2 regions of the Bradyrhizobium sp. MI1.10 genome follow, and region 2 is predicted to be linked to the other one. Evidence: riboswitches for the same ligand, from Rfam matches in the RefSeq annotation. Region 2 holds a riboswitch; the other holds the start of a gene.
The links. Region 2 has a riboswitch for glycine ahead of AC0L3K_RS36750 (D-amino acid dehydrogenase). Riboswitches for the same ligand answer to the same signal wherever they lie in the genome.

Region 1 (7,431 bases), on a different contig from region 2:
GTCAGGATCGAGGCTGAGCCGAACGGCGCTGCCGAGACTGGGCCGACCGGCGCATCCCCGTTCGCCGCTGGATGCCCCGGCAGGAACGGGGCGAGGTGCGCCTTGACGCCGATCGGGCCCATGCCCGGGCCGCCGCCGCCATGCGGGATGCAGAAGGTCTTGTGCAGGTTGAGATGGCTGACATCGGCGCCGTAATCGCCGGGCCTGCTCAGGCCGACCTGCGCGTTGAGGTTGGCGCCGTCGAGATAAACCTGCCCGCCATGGCCATGCACGATGTCGCAGATCTCGCGGATATGTTCCTCGAACACGCCATGGGTCGAGGGATAGGTGATCATGACGGCGGCGAGGTCGTTCGAATGCTTCTCGGCCTTGGCGCGGAGATCGTTGACGTCGACGTCGCCGTTCTTCTCGCATGCGACCACCACCACGTCCATGCCGACCATCGCGGCCGAGGCCGGGTTGGTGCCGTGGGCGGAGGAGGGGATCAGGCAGATCTTGCGATGCGTCTCGCCACGCGCCGCGTGATAGCCGCGGATGGCCAAAAGCCCGGCATATTCGCCTTGCGCGCCCGAATTCGGCTGCAGCGAGATCGCGTCATAGCCGGTGATGTCGCACAGCCACTTCTCCAGGCGCGCGAACAGCGCGTGGTAGCCCTTGGCCTGCTCGCGCGGGGCGAAGGGATGCAACGAGCCGAACTCGGGCCAAGTCAGCGGCATCATCTCGGTGGTCGCGTTCAGCTTCATGGTGCACGAGCCGAGCGGGATCATCGCGCGGTCGAGCGCGAGGTCGCGATCGCTGAGCTTGCGCATGTAGCGCAGCATCTCGGTCTCCGAGCGATGCGCATGGAAGACGGGGTGGGTGAGGAAGGAGGTCGCGCGCTTGAGCGCCTCCGGCAGCGCCTCACGCGTGGTCGCGTCGATCTCGGCGTAGGCAAGCTGGCCGCCGAAGGCGCGCCAGACCGCTTCCACCGTCGCGGGCGTGGTGGTCTCGTCCAGCGCGATGCGCAAGCTGTCGTCGCCGACACCGAGATTGATTTTCTCGGCCGCCGCGCGCGCGACGATCTCGGCACGCTTCGCGCCTGTAACCACGCTGAGCGTGTCGAAGAAGCTGTCGGACTGCAGCGCAAAGCCGAGCTTGCGCAGGCCCGCGGCGAGCACCGCCGTGCGGCGATGCACATTGCGCGCGATCTGCGTCAGGCCTTCGGGGCCGTGATAGACCGCATACATCGAGGCGATCACGGCGAGCAGCACCTGCGCGGTGCAGATGTTGGAGGTCGCCTTCTCGCGGCGGATGTGCTGCTCACGGGTCTGCAGTGCGAGGCGATAGGCAGGCATCCCGCGCGAGTCCACGGAGAGGCCGACGATGCGGCCGGGCAGCGAACGCTTCAGCGCATCGCGCACCGCCATATAGGCCGCGTGCGGCCCGCCATACCCCATCGGCACGCCAAAACGTTGCGCCGAGCCGATGGCGATGTCGGCGCCGAGCTCGCCGGGCGAGGCGAGCACTGTCAGCGCCAGCAGATCGGCAGCGATGATCGCAAGCGCGCCCTTGGCCTTCAGGCTGGCGATCGCGGGCCTGAGGTCGCGCACAGCGCCTGACGAGCCCGGGTATTGCAGCAGCGCGCCAAGCACGTCCGTCTTGTCGAGATCGGTGAGGGGATCACCGACGACCAGGGTCCAGCCCAGCGGCTCCGCGCGGGTGCGCATCACGGCGAGTGTCTGCGGATGCACGTCCTTGTCGACGAAAAAGGCCTTTGCTTCGACCCGCGAGTGCCGCTCCGCGAGCGCCATCGCTTCGGCGGCCGCGGTGGCTTCGTCGAGCAGCGAGGCGTTCGCGACGTCGAGCCCGGTGAGGTCGCAGATCATGGTCTGGAAGTTGAGCAGCGCCTCGAGCCGGCCCTGGCTGATCTCGGGCTGGTAGGGCGTGTACGCCGTGTACCAGGCCGGGTTCTCCAAGATGTTGCGCTGGATCACCGCAGGCAAGATCGTGCCGGAATAGCCCTGGCCAATCAACGAAGTGAAGACCTGGTTCTGGGCGGCGAGTTCGGCCATATGCGCGATCGCCTCGGTCTCGCTGAGCGGCTTGCCGAGATCGAGTGGGGCGGCCTGCCGGATCGAAGCGGGAAGCGTCTGCGCCATCAGCGCATCGACGCTGTTCGCGCCGACGGCCTCGAGCATCGCGGTGACGTCGCGCGTGGAGGGGCCGATGTGGCGGCGAACGAAGCTGCTGGTGTCGCCGTTGGATTTGCGGTGTGCGGTCATCATGGGTCCTCGCTTCAGATGTTCTTGTCGCCGTCATACCCCGCCTAGTGCGCACTTGCGCACGGGGGCGGGGCATCCAGTAAACGCAGCCGCTTCGGCTAGGGCCGATGGGCCGCGGCGTACTGGATCGTCCGCCTTCGCGGACGATGACACCGAATATGAGGTCAGAGTTCGCATCATCTCACGCCGTGTGGGCCTTGTACGCCGCTTCGTCCATTAGACCGCCGAGCTCGCTCTTGTCGGCCATCTTGATCTTGAAGAACCACGCCTTGCCCTGCGCGTCCGAGTTTACCAGCGCCGGCTCGCTCGCGAGCTCGGGGTTGGTCTCGAGCACCTCACCGCTAACAGGCGCGTAGACGTCCGATGCGGCCTTGACGGACTCCACGACGGCGGCGGGTTCGGCCTTCTTCAGCGTGCGGCCGAGCTTGGGCAATTCGATGAACACGACGTCGCCGAGCTGCGATTGCGCGTAGTCGGTGATGCCGACGGTGGCGACATCGCCGTCGATCGCGAGCCATTCGTGGTCGGTGGTGTACAGCGTCATGGTCATTTTCTCAGTCCTCAGCGTTTGTAGGTGTTTTTCACGAAGGGCATGGCGGCGATTTGCACGGCCAGGCGTTGGCCGCGCACCTCGGCGAAGAGTTTTGTGTCGAGCGCGCTCAGGCTCGTGGGCACATAGCCCATCGCGACCGGCGCATTCAGGCTCGGGCCGAAGCCGCCCGAGGTGACCTTTCCGATCGGCTCGCTGGAGGTTGCGTCCGCAAACAGCAGCGCGCCCTCGCGCACCGGCGCGCGGCCCTCGGTGCGCAGGCCGACACGGCGGCGGGATGCGCCGTGATCGAAATGAGCGAGAATCTTTTCCGCGCCGGGGAAGCCGCCGGCACGCGCGCCGCCGGTGCGGCGACTCTTCTGCACCGACCATTCCAGTGCGGCCTCGACCGGCGTGGTCGCGGTATCGATGTCGTGGCCGTAAAGACAAAGCCCGCCTTCGAGCCGCAGGCTGTCACGGGCGCCGAGCCCGATCGGCATGACGTCCGGATTGTCCAGCAGGGCCCTGGCGAGCCGCTCGGCGCCGCCGGCAGGAACCGAAATCTCGAATCCGTCTTCGCCGGTATAGCCGGAGCGCGAGACGAAGCAGTCGAGGCCGGCGACCTTGTGCGGGCCCGAATCCATGAACTTCATGGCGGGCGCCTCTGCACATAATTTCGCCAGCACGGATTCCGCCTTCGGCCCTTGCAGCGCGATCAGCGCGCGGTCGGCCAGCGAATCGATGACGCAGGCGTCGGACAGATTCGCGCGCAGATGCGCCTCGTCCTCGGCCTTGCAGGCGGCGTTGACGACCAGGAACAGGTGATCGCCGAAATTGGCGACCATCAGATCGTCCAGAATCCCGCCCTCGGCATTGGTGAACTGGGCGTAGCGCTGCCGGCCCGGCGCGATCGCCAAAATATCCTGCGGCACCAGCCGTTCCAGCGCGCGGGCGGCGTCCTCGACCTTGCCCGATCTCGGCCTGAGTGCGATCTGGCCCATGTGAGAGACGTCGAACAGGCCGGCTGCGTTGCGGGTATGAAGGTGCTCTTTCAGGACTCCGGCCGGATATTGCACCGGCATGTCATAGCCCGCGAACGGCACCATCTTGCCGCCGAGCGAGACATGCAGGTCGTAAAGAGGGGTGCGTTTCAGGGAGTCTTCGTCGTCACGCGCAAGCATCGGGGGGCCCTCGGCGGTTCCCCGGGAACGATTTCCCGTGGACACCAGTCGAAGCCCCATCTGTCGCTGTGCCTGAGAGTATTATCCCGTCGGCGGACGCCATCCGGGTTAAGCCGGTCGGCGCCTCTTTCCAGATGCTGTCAAAGCCACGCGGTCCTTTTGCCTGAGAGTTTCCGGGGCGGTTGCTCCTTCGGCGCCGGCACCAGGTGCCGGTCTCTCCCGACGTGGCCGTACGATACAGATAGGTAAAGACCACAGGCCGGCCAAGCCTGTCAACGCGGCATCGGCGGCTTTCCAACGGGATTGCGCATCTGCGGCAACGCCTTGATCTGTCTGCACAGTTTCTGGACAGCGAAGCTGGCCTTGTCTAAAAGCGCTTTGACCCGCAGATATCAGCCTAAACTCGCGGTTTGGATGGCTGGAAGGCGGGTACAAGCACACCCGATTGGATGAACATGAGCGGCGTCAACGAGATCAGGTCGACCTTTCTGAACTTCTTTGCCGAGAACGGCCACGAGATCGTGTCGTCCTCGCCATTGGTGCCGCGCAACGATCCGACGTTGATGTTCACCAATGCCGGCATGGTGCAGTTCAAGAACGTCTTCACCGGCGTCGAGAAGCGGCCCTATCAGCGCGCCACCACCTCGCAGAAATGCGTGCGCGCCGGCGGCAAGCACAACGACCTCGACAATGTCGGCTACACCGCGCGCCATCTCACCTTCTTCGAGATGCTCGGCAACTTCTCGTTCGGCGACTATTTCAAGGAGCGCGCGATCGAGCTGGCCTGGAAGCTGATCACCAAGGAATACGGGCTCAAGAAGGACAAGCTGCTCGTCACGGTCTATCACACCGACGACGAGGCGGCCGGACTGTGGAAGAAGATCGCCGGCTTCTCCGAGGATCGCATTATCCGCATCCCGACCTCGGACAATTTCTGGGCGATGGGCGACACCGGCCCGTGCGGCCCGTGCTCGGAGATCTTCATCGATCGCGGCGAGCACATCTGGGGCGGGCCTCCGGGCTCGCCGGAGGAGGACGGCGATCGCTTCCTCGAATTCTGGAATCTGGTGTTCATGCAGTACGAGCAGGTGACGAAGGAGGAGCGCGTGCCGCTGCCGCGTCCCTCGATCGACACCGGCATGGGGCTGGAGCGCATGGCCTGCATCATGCAGGGCGTCGACAGCGTGTTCGAGACCGACCTGTTCCGTCATTTGATCGACGCGACCGCGTCGGCTCTCGGAAGCGGACCGGACAAGAAGACCGTGGCCTCGTTCCGCGTCATCGCCGACCATCTGCGTTCGTCGGCCTTCCTGGTCGCCGACGGCGTGCTGCCCTCGAACGAGGGCCGCGGCTATGTGCTGCGCCGGATCATGCGCCGCGCGATGCGCCATGCGCAGCTGCTCGGTGCGCAAGAACCGCTGATGCATCGCCTGGTCTGGGCGCTGGTGCGCGAGATGGGCCAGGCCTATCCCGATCTGATGCGCGCGGAAAATTTGATCGAGGAAACGCTGCGGCTGGAAGAGACCCGCTTCCGCAAGACGCTGACGCGCGGCCTCGCCATTCTCGACGAGAAGAGCGCTTCCTTAAAGAAGGGCGACATGTTCGACGGCGACGTCGCCTTCACGCTGTACGACACCTATGGCTTCCCGCTCGATTTGACGCAGGACGCGCTGAAGTCGCGCGGCATCAGCGTCGACCAGGCCTCCTTCACCGACGCGATGGAGCGTCAGAAGGCCAAGGCGCGCGAATCCTGGAAGGGGTCTGGCGAAGCGGCTTCCGAGGCGATCTGGTTCCCGCTGCGTGAGAAGCTCGGCGCAACCGAATTCCTGGGTTACGAGACCGAGAGCGCCGAAGGCGTGGTGACCGCGCTGGTCAAGGACGGCAAGGAAGCCACGAGTCTCAAGGCCGGCGACACCGGCGCGATCGTGCTGAACCAGACGCCGTTCTACGCGGAGTCGGGCGGCCAGGTCGGCGACACCGGCGTATTGACGGGCGAGGGCGGCATCAAATTCCGCGTCACCGATACGCAGAAGAAGCTCGGCGATTTCTTCGTTCACGTCGGCACGGTCGAGAGCGGCGAGCTGAAGCTCGGCACCCCCCTGCAGCTCGAAGTGGATCACGGCAGGCGCTTTTCGATCCGCGCGCATCACTCGGCCACGCATCTCATCCACGAGGCGCTGCGCCAGGTGCTCGGCGATCACATCGCCCAGCGCGGCTCGATGGTCGCGCCGGATCGGCTGCGTTTCGACTTCGTGCATCCGAAGCCGATCACGGCGGAAGAGCTCGCGCGCGTCGAGGACATCGCCAACGAGGTGGTGCTGGAGAATGACGAAGTCTCGACCCGCGTCATGGGCGTGGACGAGGCCCGCGAGGCCGGCGCACGCGCGCTGTTCGGCGAGAAATATGGCGACGAGGTTCGCGTCGTCTCGATGGGCCGGACCGCGCGCGAGCGCGGCACCAACGCGCTCGGCTGGTCGGTCGAACTGTGCGGCGGCACGCATGTCAAGCGCACCGGCGATATCGGCCTGATCACGCTGACCGGCGAGAGCGCGGTTGCCTCCGGCGTGCGCCGCATCGAGGCGCTGACCGGCAACTACGCGCGCAAGCACGCCAACGAGACCATGGCGCTGGCGAAGACGGCGGCCAACGAACTGCGCACCTCGATCGACGACGTCCCGGCGCGCATCAGTGCCCTGATGGAGGAGCGCAAGAAGCTCGAGCGCGAACTCTCCGACGCCCGCAAGAAACTCGCGATGGGCGGCGGTGCGGCTGCGAACAACGGCGCGGTCTCCGGTGTGCGCGAGGTCGGCGACGTCAAGCTGATGGCGCGCGCGGTCGAGGGCATCGAGATGAAGGATCTCAAGAGCCTTGCCGACGACGGCAAGAAGCAGATCGGCTCCGGCGTCGTCGCCATCGTCGGCGTCACCGAGGACGGCAAGGCCGGCGTCGTGGTCGGCGTCACCGCTGACCTCACCTCGCGCTTCAATGCGGTCAATCTGGTGAAGGTCGCCTCCGAGGCGCTCGGCGGCAAGGGCGGCGGCGGGCGGCCCGACATGGCGCAGGCCGGCGGCCCCGATGGTGCGAATGCGGCCGCGGCGCTCACGGCGATCGAAAAAGCCATGACTGAACAAAAATCGGCCGGCGCGTAAGCAGGTGCGCCCCGTTCCGCGAGGACGTGGCTCCACCGATCCCAATCTGAGGGATCGCCTCTACGAATTGCTGGAGCACGATCCGCTGGCCTACTCGGTCGGATCGCGCTTCATCCAGCTGGTCATCGGCGTCATCGTGCTCGACGTCGCTGCGATGATTCTTGCCTCGGTGCCGGAGCTGGACGCGCAGTTCGGCGCGCTGTTCGCGGTCATCTCCATCCTCTCCGTGATCGTGTTCGCGCTGGAATATGCCGCGCGCCTGTGGACGGTGGCGGGCCATACTCAGCGCACGGCGTCCGCGCTGTCCGACC
Region 2 (7,431 bases):
TACGCTGCGGCGGCGCAACTCGGCATGGACATGCCCCCAATCCGGAAGCGGCTTCGATCGCGGCGGGTTGTAGCCGGCTGGCGCAAACAGCTTGCGCTCCAGTGCTGTGTCGTCGAGCTCCTCCGGTATCGGCCAGGTGATGCCGATCACCGCGGCGCGGCGGACATACTCCGCGATCGCCGTGCGACCGATCCCGACCGATCGGGAGATCACCCGATCGCTCACCCCACAGGCATACTTCAGGCGTAGAACTTCTCGAATCTTCCGCATCGGCAATCTCTCGGCGGGCATCGGACCTCCCATTGCGTGAACCGCAAAAGGAGGGACCTTGCCCCGTTCAGATTGCCGACAACGCCCCCCGTCTCACCCTATCAACAGGGTGGCCGCCTTCGTTCGGATTGGGTGGCCGCTTTCGATCGGAATCGCTGGCCGCCTTCCGTCGGAATCGGTGGCCGCTTTGCCTCGGATTCCGCACCCAATCCCTGCAATCTCAAATGCCCCCCCAACCGGAAAACTGACTCCTGCTCAATCGCTTAGAGCCTTGTTCACGGACGACTAATCACTGAATTCACCTTCGAATCGATCTCGCCATCTCGCGAAGCAGCACTTGATTACAGGACCACCCCCCGTGGTTCCGGTGGCACGCAGGTGTTGATGAATCCCTGTTGCCCGACCCGGCTGCCTCGATCAGAGATCAGCAATCTTCTTGAGTTGGCTTGCTCATAACTGCGCCCGCAAAGTGGACGAGGAGATGATCGTCGGAATGGCGAACATTGTTTCTACACAGTCAGAGCCAGCTTCGCGCAGATGCGGCTCTCTAGCTGTCGAACGCGGAGCATCTAGCCTCTGTCGGGCCACAAGTCGGCTTTTGGGCGGATGACTTGCACCCGCGGTTCGGTCGGCGACATTCAGCTGCGAATCCGCATCAAGCAAGGAATCGCTTCAATGCGCTCGGGCCAAGATGGGATCAGCCAGCCAGCAATGTCTCGACCAAGTTCACCCAATAGCCGATCCCATAAGGCAAAGCTTCATCATTGAAATCATATGCCGGGTTGTGCACACCAGCGGTCGGTCCATTTCCAATGAAAATCATAGCGCCCGGCCGGGCCTCGAGCATGTAGGCAAAGTCCTCGGCCCCCATCCGCGGCTTGAGGTTCTCGTCCACGGAAGCGGACCCGACGAGACTGCGTGCCGCCCTGATCGCCAGATCGGTCTCCTGGGTGTGGTTGAAGGTCACCGGGACGGACCGACGGTATTTAAACTTGATATCCGCGCCAAATCCGTGCGCTATGCCTTGGGCTGCCGCCATGATCTGGCGTTCGGCGAAGTCTCGCAGGTCAGGAACATGAGTTCTGACAGTGCCAGCCATTTCGACGTGATCGGCAATGATGTTGTAGGCGTTAGCGGCATTCAACTTGGTCACGGAGATCACGAGGGAATCGATTGGATTCGTGTTGCGCGAGACCAGAGTTTGCAGGCCAACGATGATCTGTGCCGCAATCACGACTGGATCGATGGTCTCATGCGGCTTGGCCGCATGGCCGCCACGCCCCTTCACGACAATGTCAAAATCGTCCTGCGAAGCCATGATAGGACCACGGCAGATGCTGAACGTGCCGACCTCGGTTCCCGGCGCGTTGTGCATCGCGAAGACTTTGGAGATGGCGAAACGGTCCATAATTCCTTCCTGGACCATTCTTAGCCCGCCCGATGGAAGTTCGACTTCTTCCGCCGGCTGAAAAATCAACGCAACGCACCCCTTGAAATTGCGCGTCTTGGCAAGGTATTTCGCTGCGCCCAACAACATGGCCGTATGGCCGTCATGTCCGCATGCGTGCATTTTGCCAGGTACTTTCGACGACCATGGCTTGCTTGAGGCCTCCAGGATTGGCAAGGCATCCATGTCCGCCCTCAACCCGATCGTGGGACCGTCTCCACCCTCGCCCTGAATCAATGCAACGATACCGGTTTCAGCTATGCCCGTTTCGATGTGATTGATGCCGAAGGAAGCCAGCTTCTCGGTCACGAACCTCGCCGTGTTATGTACCTGAAAGTCGAGCTCGGGATTCTCGTGAAGATAGCGGCGCCACGCGGTTACTTCACGCTCCAGATCGCGGAACTGTTCAACGCTATGCATGTCAGACCTCAACTTACTAATCCATTACGATACGGCGCCAATAGTGTGCGGCGGGGTCTCCGTGCACCACTCCTCGAGCGGCCCCGAGCACTTTCTGCTGCAGTTGCTCGCATTCTGACTTTTTGGAATGGAGAAGGCGGGAAGTAAATCGTAGAAATGTCATGGCTGGGCGTTGCATCTATTGGGCGCGAGCCGTGTTGGCTTCTGCACTCTCGTCCTGAACGCCAACTTGCCACAAACCGCCGAATTGCTTGCTGGTATCCGGCCGCTTGAGGCTTACGGCGACAACTCTGCATGCTTTTCCTTCCGCTGCGGGCTTTCCGTCTCTTTATTTGGCGACCACCGGTATGGTTCGAGAAGCACGAGAAGTGAGTAATTGCGAGCCAGCTTCGGTCACGACAACGACCTCTTCATGCAGCATCAGCTTCGGTGATCCGTCGAAATACGAAGGATAGGAGGTGCTTGGCTCAATATTAATGATCATGCCTGGCTTCAGTATCGTCTTATCGTCCGGTTGAACCGAAGGTAGTTCCGGCATCCATAAACCCATGGAGTGTCCCATTCGCCCGATGTTCGTGGCTTTACCGCGATTGTTTGAGCGATTTAGTACGGCTGACATTGCACTCCAGACACTACAGATCGGAATGCCAGGTTTAGCGGCGGCAATTCCCGCTTCGGTGGCATCCCAAACGACTTGATAGGCATCCTGGGTGTGCGGATCAGGTGCACCGAACGCAAAGTGTCGGTCGAAGTCGCTCCAATAAAAGTCGAATAGACAGCCCGCATCAATAAACAGCAGGTCTCCATCCGACAGAACTTTGTCGCTCGGGACACCGTAGGGCCGCGTATAGCCTCCGTGGCCAGAAACACCAACGATCTTGCTCGTCTTCTCGACACCGCGACTGAAGCATTCGGCCTCGAACAAGCGACACACCTCTCGTTCCGTCATACCCAGACGCAGCTTCGGTGTCAGATTCTCAAACGCCTCTGAAACAAGCCCGCATACAGTTCGAATTCGGTCGACCTCTAACGGAGACTTGATCATTCGCAAGGGAGTGAAAATCGGATCCGATGCATCGACAAACGTCCGAGGTTTGATCGCATCCGCAACACGCAAGAAATCTCCCACAGGGAAGCCAAGCCTACTCTCCGCGCCAAGCTCTACGCCTATTCTGGCGTGCTCTGGCAATAGTTCACGCAATGCTCGGGCAAGTGCTGACACACCCTCATCCTTCGGATTCGGACTAGGCCAGCTCCGGCAATTTTTTACCCAGGTTGTCTCTCTATAAAACTGGTCGATTCCCTCTGGAACGACTGCAACAGCTTCACCAGACGAAAGAATAAGAAGAAATCGCGGCCGAGTGGTCTGCTGCGGCGTCGTGCTAGGCTCACCAACGAAATATCGCAAGTTGTGTTCGGCCGTCACCAGAAGCGCGTCTATAGTATACTCTTTCATCAAACGCCGCGCGCGCTCGACCCGGCCTTCGTATTCGATCCGGGGAAACGGATCGTACGGAATTGTCCTAATCGAACCAAAACCAATAGCGTTCATCGCTTTTCTCCAGAGAAATACGTCAAGCGCTGGGCGACCGATAGTTTACATGCTGGTCCGACAGCACATGACAGCTTTCGCGGGCTCATTCGATATGATTTGAAAGAGCCGCGCGCAGTTTCTTGTGAGAAAGCATCGGGACGCCGAGTTCCTCTCCAAGCAGGCGAGCAACACCTTTGAAAGGAGCCTTCAGCTTATCGTGGTACACGATGCTTTGAATCCCACCCACGATCGAATGCACGCAGGCTCTTAGATCGACCAAACGACTTTCCTGGTCATAGCCGTCCGACACGAGCCAGTGGTTTGGTAGGACGTGACTTGCTGCTATCGGGGGTTCGTCGCGTGACTGCAATATGGCGCTCGTAAAGCTTGGTTCGAAGTGAACGCCACCGATGCAAAGGACGGAGTTTACCGCTTCGTCCATGTGATCGAACGTTCGCAATAGCGCTCGCGCCAGCACCCGAGCGGCAAGTGAATTAGTCCAATCTGCTTTCTCTAAACCCGTTCGAACAAGGGTGCGTTCGGTCTTGAGGGCATCTAGAACGTGACCCGCAACCGGATCCCTTTCGTGATCGACGCAAAAGACGAAGACGGCATGTCTCACTGCGATTCTCCATCGAGTTCAACGCAGATCGAGTGCGTACGAACTCTATCCCCAACTCGGCGCCCGCGTCTTTTGGGCTTCATATGAAAACAGCATGCTATTTGAGCTGAGATCCCAGTTCGTAAGGCGCGAGCAGGCGTTTGAGAGCCGATCAACCCCAGGCCGAACAGTCTCAGAATAGCGCAACGCGCGAGCTGAGTCTTGTGATCGGCTGGCGTCTTTGGCGGAGCAGCGACGGGAAATCGCACAACTTGGAGATCGCCGGAGTTGATCGCCGAATTAGCAGAGAACCTCAGTTCGTCGCGCGCCAAGCAAGACTCAATTCTACTGCCAGACGCGAGAAACGTCGACGCCAGAGCGCTGCAGAACTCTCCGGCCAGCAGAGCAAGGAAGTCAGGGGTGGAGACGTCCATTTTGACTCGACGTTGAAAGAGATGCGTGCCGCGCACAGCGTTGGAGGACCTACATCACCATGTATTTATTAGAGCTGCCCCACGCTCACATTGTGCGTTTTTTTGTGTAGATCGCAGTATTGCTGCGTTCTGTAGCAACAGCTTGTTCAAAACCGGTGAGACATCCAGCGGATATGATCGTCACACGCTAGGCCACCACAGCGATCTTAGCGGCAACCAGCTGGTGATCGGACGGTTGGCCAGCGCAACATTATCGAGCATCGCTTGCACCGCCGATTTTCGAGCTTCAACGATGCGTCTTGGCTTGACATGTAGTGAGTACGTCTGAGATTGTTCTCGTGTCTGACGATGGTGTGCGGGAGAGTGCGATGACCCGACAGGCACATGGCCGCCGACGGAGCACCCCCCCAAGGAAACTCTCAGGCCCAGGACCGCACACCGAGGACAATCTGGAGAGAGGTGCCAGTCGGCACCCACCGAAGGGGACCGTTATCCACTAGGATTGCGGAGAAAGCTCTCAGGCGCACGGACAGATTTGGGGACGGAGTGATGGCGAAAGCCATTTCGCCGTTCGTTCATCCCTGTCTTGGAGCATACGATGAGCACGATCATCATTATCGGATCCGGTATCACCGGAGTTACAACAGCCTATGCCTTGGCCTGCCGCGGCTATTCGGTCACTATCTTTGACCGCCAGCGTTATCCCGCGATGGACACTTCGTTTGCCAATGGCGGTCAATTATCGGCAAGCAATGCCGAAGTCTGGAATAACGCCGCAACGATCGTAAAAGGCTTGAGGTGGATGCTGCGCAAGGACGCACCATTGCTGCTGAACCCAAGCCCCAGTTTTCACAAATATACTTGGCTGGCGGAGTTCGTAGGCCAGATCCGCCATTACCGTCGCAATACGATCGAAACGACAAAGCTGGCGATAGCGGCGCGGCAACATCTGTTTGACCTTGCCGATCGGGAGAGCATCGCTTTCGACTTGGAGCGGCGAGGAATATTACACGTTTATTCGAGTAAGGCCGACTTCGATGCGGCTTCTCGCGTGAACCAGTTGCTGCTGCAGGGTGGATTGGATCGTCGCTCCGTGACGCCCTCCGAAATGCTCGCGATAGAGCCAGCGCTGCGTGACCAGTATTACGGTGGTTTCTTTACCCCATCTGACTCAACGGGCGACATTCACAAGTTCACCCGCGGTCTCGCTGCGGCTTGCGAGCGAAGGGGCGTGCGCTTCGTCTTTGGTGCGGAGATCTGCGGCATGCAAGCCGATCGAGACGGTGTGGTCGTGCGCTGGGAAGAAGGCCCGCTGAGGGAGGAACTTAAAGCTGAAAGAGCGGTGGTCTGCGCTGGGGTCGGCAGCCGACGCATTGCTTCAATGCTGGGGGACAAGATAAACATTTATCCCGTCAAGGGATACTCCATCACGGTCGAGCTCGGGGACGAAGCGAGCCAAAAGGCTGCGCCCCGTGTCAGCCTGCTCGACGAGGCCACCAAGATAGTGACCAGCCGGTTAGGAGAAGATCGCTTCCGCGTCGCGGGGACCGCCGAGTTCAACGGCGAGAACCGCGACATCCGCTGGGACCGAATCAAGCCTCTGGTGCGCTGGGTAGAGCGATCTTTTCCGGATGCGTCCACCGCGCAGGTGGTGCCATGGGCAGGCTTGCGTCCTATGACACCCAGCATGATGCCGAGGGTCGGCCGAGGTAAAAGGCCGAATATCTTCTACAACACGGGTCATGGTCATCTCGGCTGGACATTAGCCGCGGTCACAGCTGAGATGGTCGCGGACGTCATTGCGACAGATGATAGTAAAGTTCGGCTGAGCCGATCCGCGGCCTGATAGGCGTTTAGCCTTATTCAGTTCGACAAAACCATGCTCCCGGCGCCATCAAAGCCGGGGGCATATCGCTTGACTGCGCCACAGCAGGATCTTGCAGTCCTATCATACGAACACGTTACCCTCACCGGCTTAGGACCCGAGAACTTAATTGCTCAGACGAGGATCTCGATGAGCCACTTGGCGCCGTCGACTTCAACAGCCTCCATGTGACGCAACCATCATCCGTATAACCGCTTACGGATTGATGCCAGGCAAGAGAGTTGCGGATCTCTGCATGACCGAGCAGAAAGATATTCCCGGGCAACGAACTTGTCGTCATCGACAAAGAGGCCCATCGCACTCGAGGGCCGACGTCATACCGGCACCGAACGCCAGTGGATCCACGGCAACTCTTATTCTATTTCGCCGCTGTGATCTTCGCGGTGCGTCTGAGTAGCAGGAGCGAGGCCTTTCAAAGATCATTTTGCAAGTCACGCGGCGCATATTTGTTGAAATTGCCGACGGATGGACGATACTGGTGTCGTAATGATGCTTTTCGATGAGATTTCCCCACTTAGAGATGTTTTTCTGCGTCAAGCTACAACTCGTTGCAGAATTTCCTCTCAGGCCCGGAGCCGGTTATGCAATACGACCGAATCGACGCTCACATCCTCGAGATTGTGCAAAAGAATAACCGTTTGACATCCGAGGCGATTGGCGAACTGGCCGGGCTTTCGGCTACCGCGTGTCAACGCAGACTAAAGCGGCTTCGCTCGGACGGCATCATCGAGGCCGACGTTTCCATCGTCTCGGCGAAGGCGGTAGGACGACCTATTCAGATGCTTGTGCTGGTGACCTTGGAGCGCGAGCGCTCGGACATAATTGATCGATTCAAAAAGG

Region 1: linked by a shared signal. The riboswitch ahead of gcvT (glycine cleavage system aminomethyltransferase GcvT) and the one ahead of AC0L3K_RS36750 (D-amino acid dehydrogenase) in region 2 are both predicted to bind glycine.

What each region holds. Positions count from the first base shown of each region.
Region 1 covers NZ_JBVVPN010000003.1:90,493-97,923, reverse strand. The annotation lists gene gcvP (aminomethyl-transferring glycine dehydrogenase) at 1-2,261, opposite strand, end outside; gene gcvH (glycine cleavage system protein GcvH) at 2,443-2,811, opposite strand; gene gcvT (glycine cleavage system aminomethyltransferase GcvT) at 2,823-3,971, opposite strand; glycine riboswitch at 4,114-4,203, opposite strand; gene alaS (alanine--tRNA ligase) at 4,427-7,120, shown strand; gene AC0L3K_RS04625 (cyclic nucleotide-gated ion channel) at 7,125-7,431, shown strand, end outside.
Region 2 covers NZ_JBVVPN010000064.1:501-7,931, forward strand. The annotation lists partial or broken gene istA (IS21 family transposase) at 1-270, opposite strand, end outside; gene AC0L3K_RS36735 (M20 aminoacylase family protein) at 968-2,137, opposite strand; gene AC0L3K_RS36740 (M24 family metallopeptidase) at 2,466-3,689, opposite strand; gene AC0L3K_RS36745 (D-aminoacyl-tRNA deacylase) at 3,775-4,293, opposite strand; glycine riboswitch at 5,053-5,150, shown strand; glycine riboswitch at 5,153-5,242, shown strand; gene AC0L3K_RS36750 (D-amino acid dehydrogenase) at 5,305-6,552, shown strand; gene AC0L3K_RS36755 (Lrp/AsnC family transcriptional regulator) at 7,173-7,431, shown strand, end outside.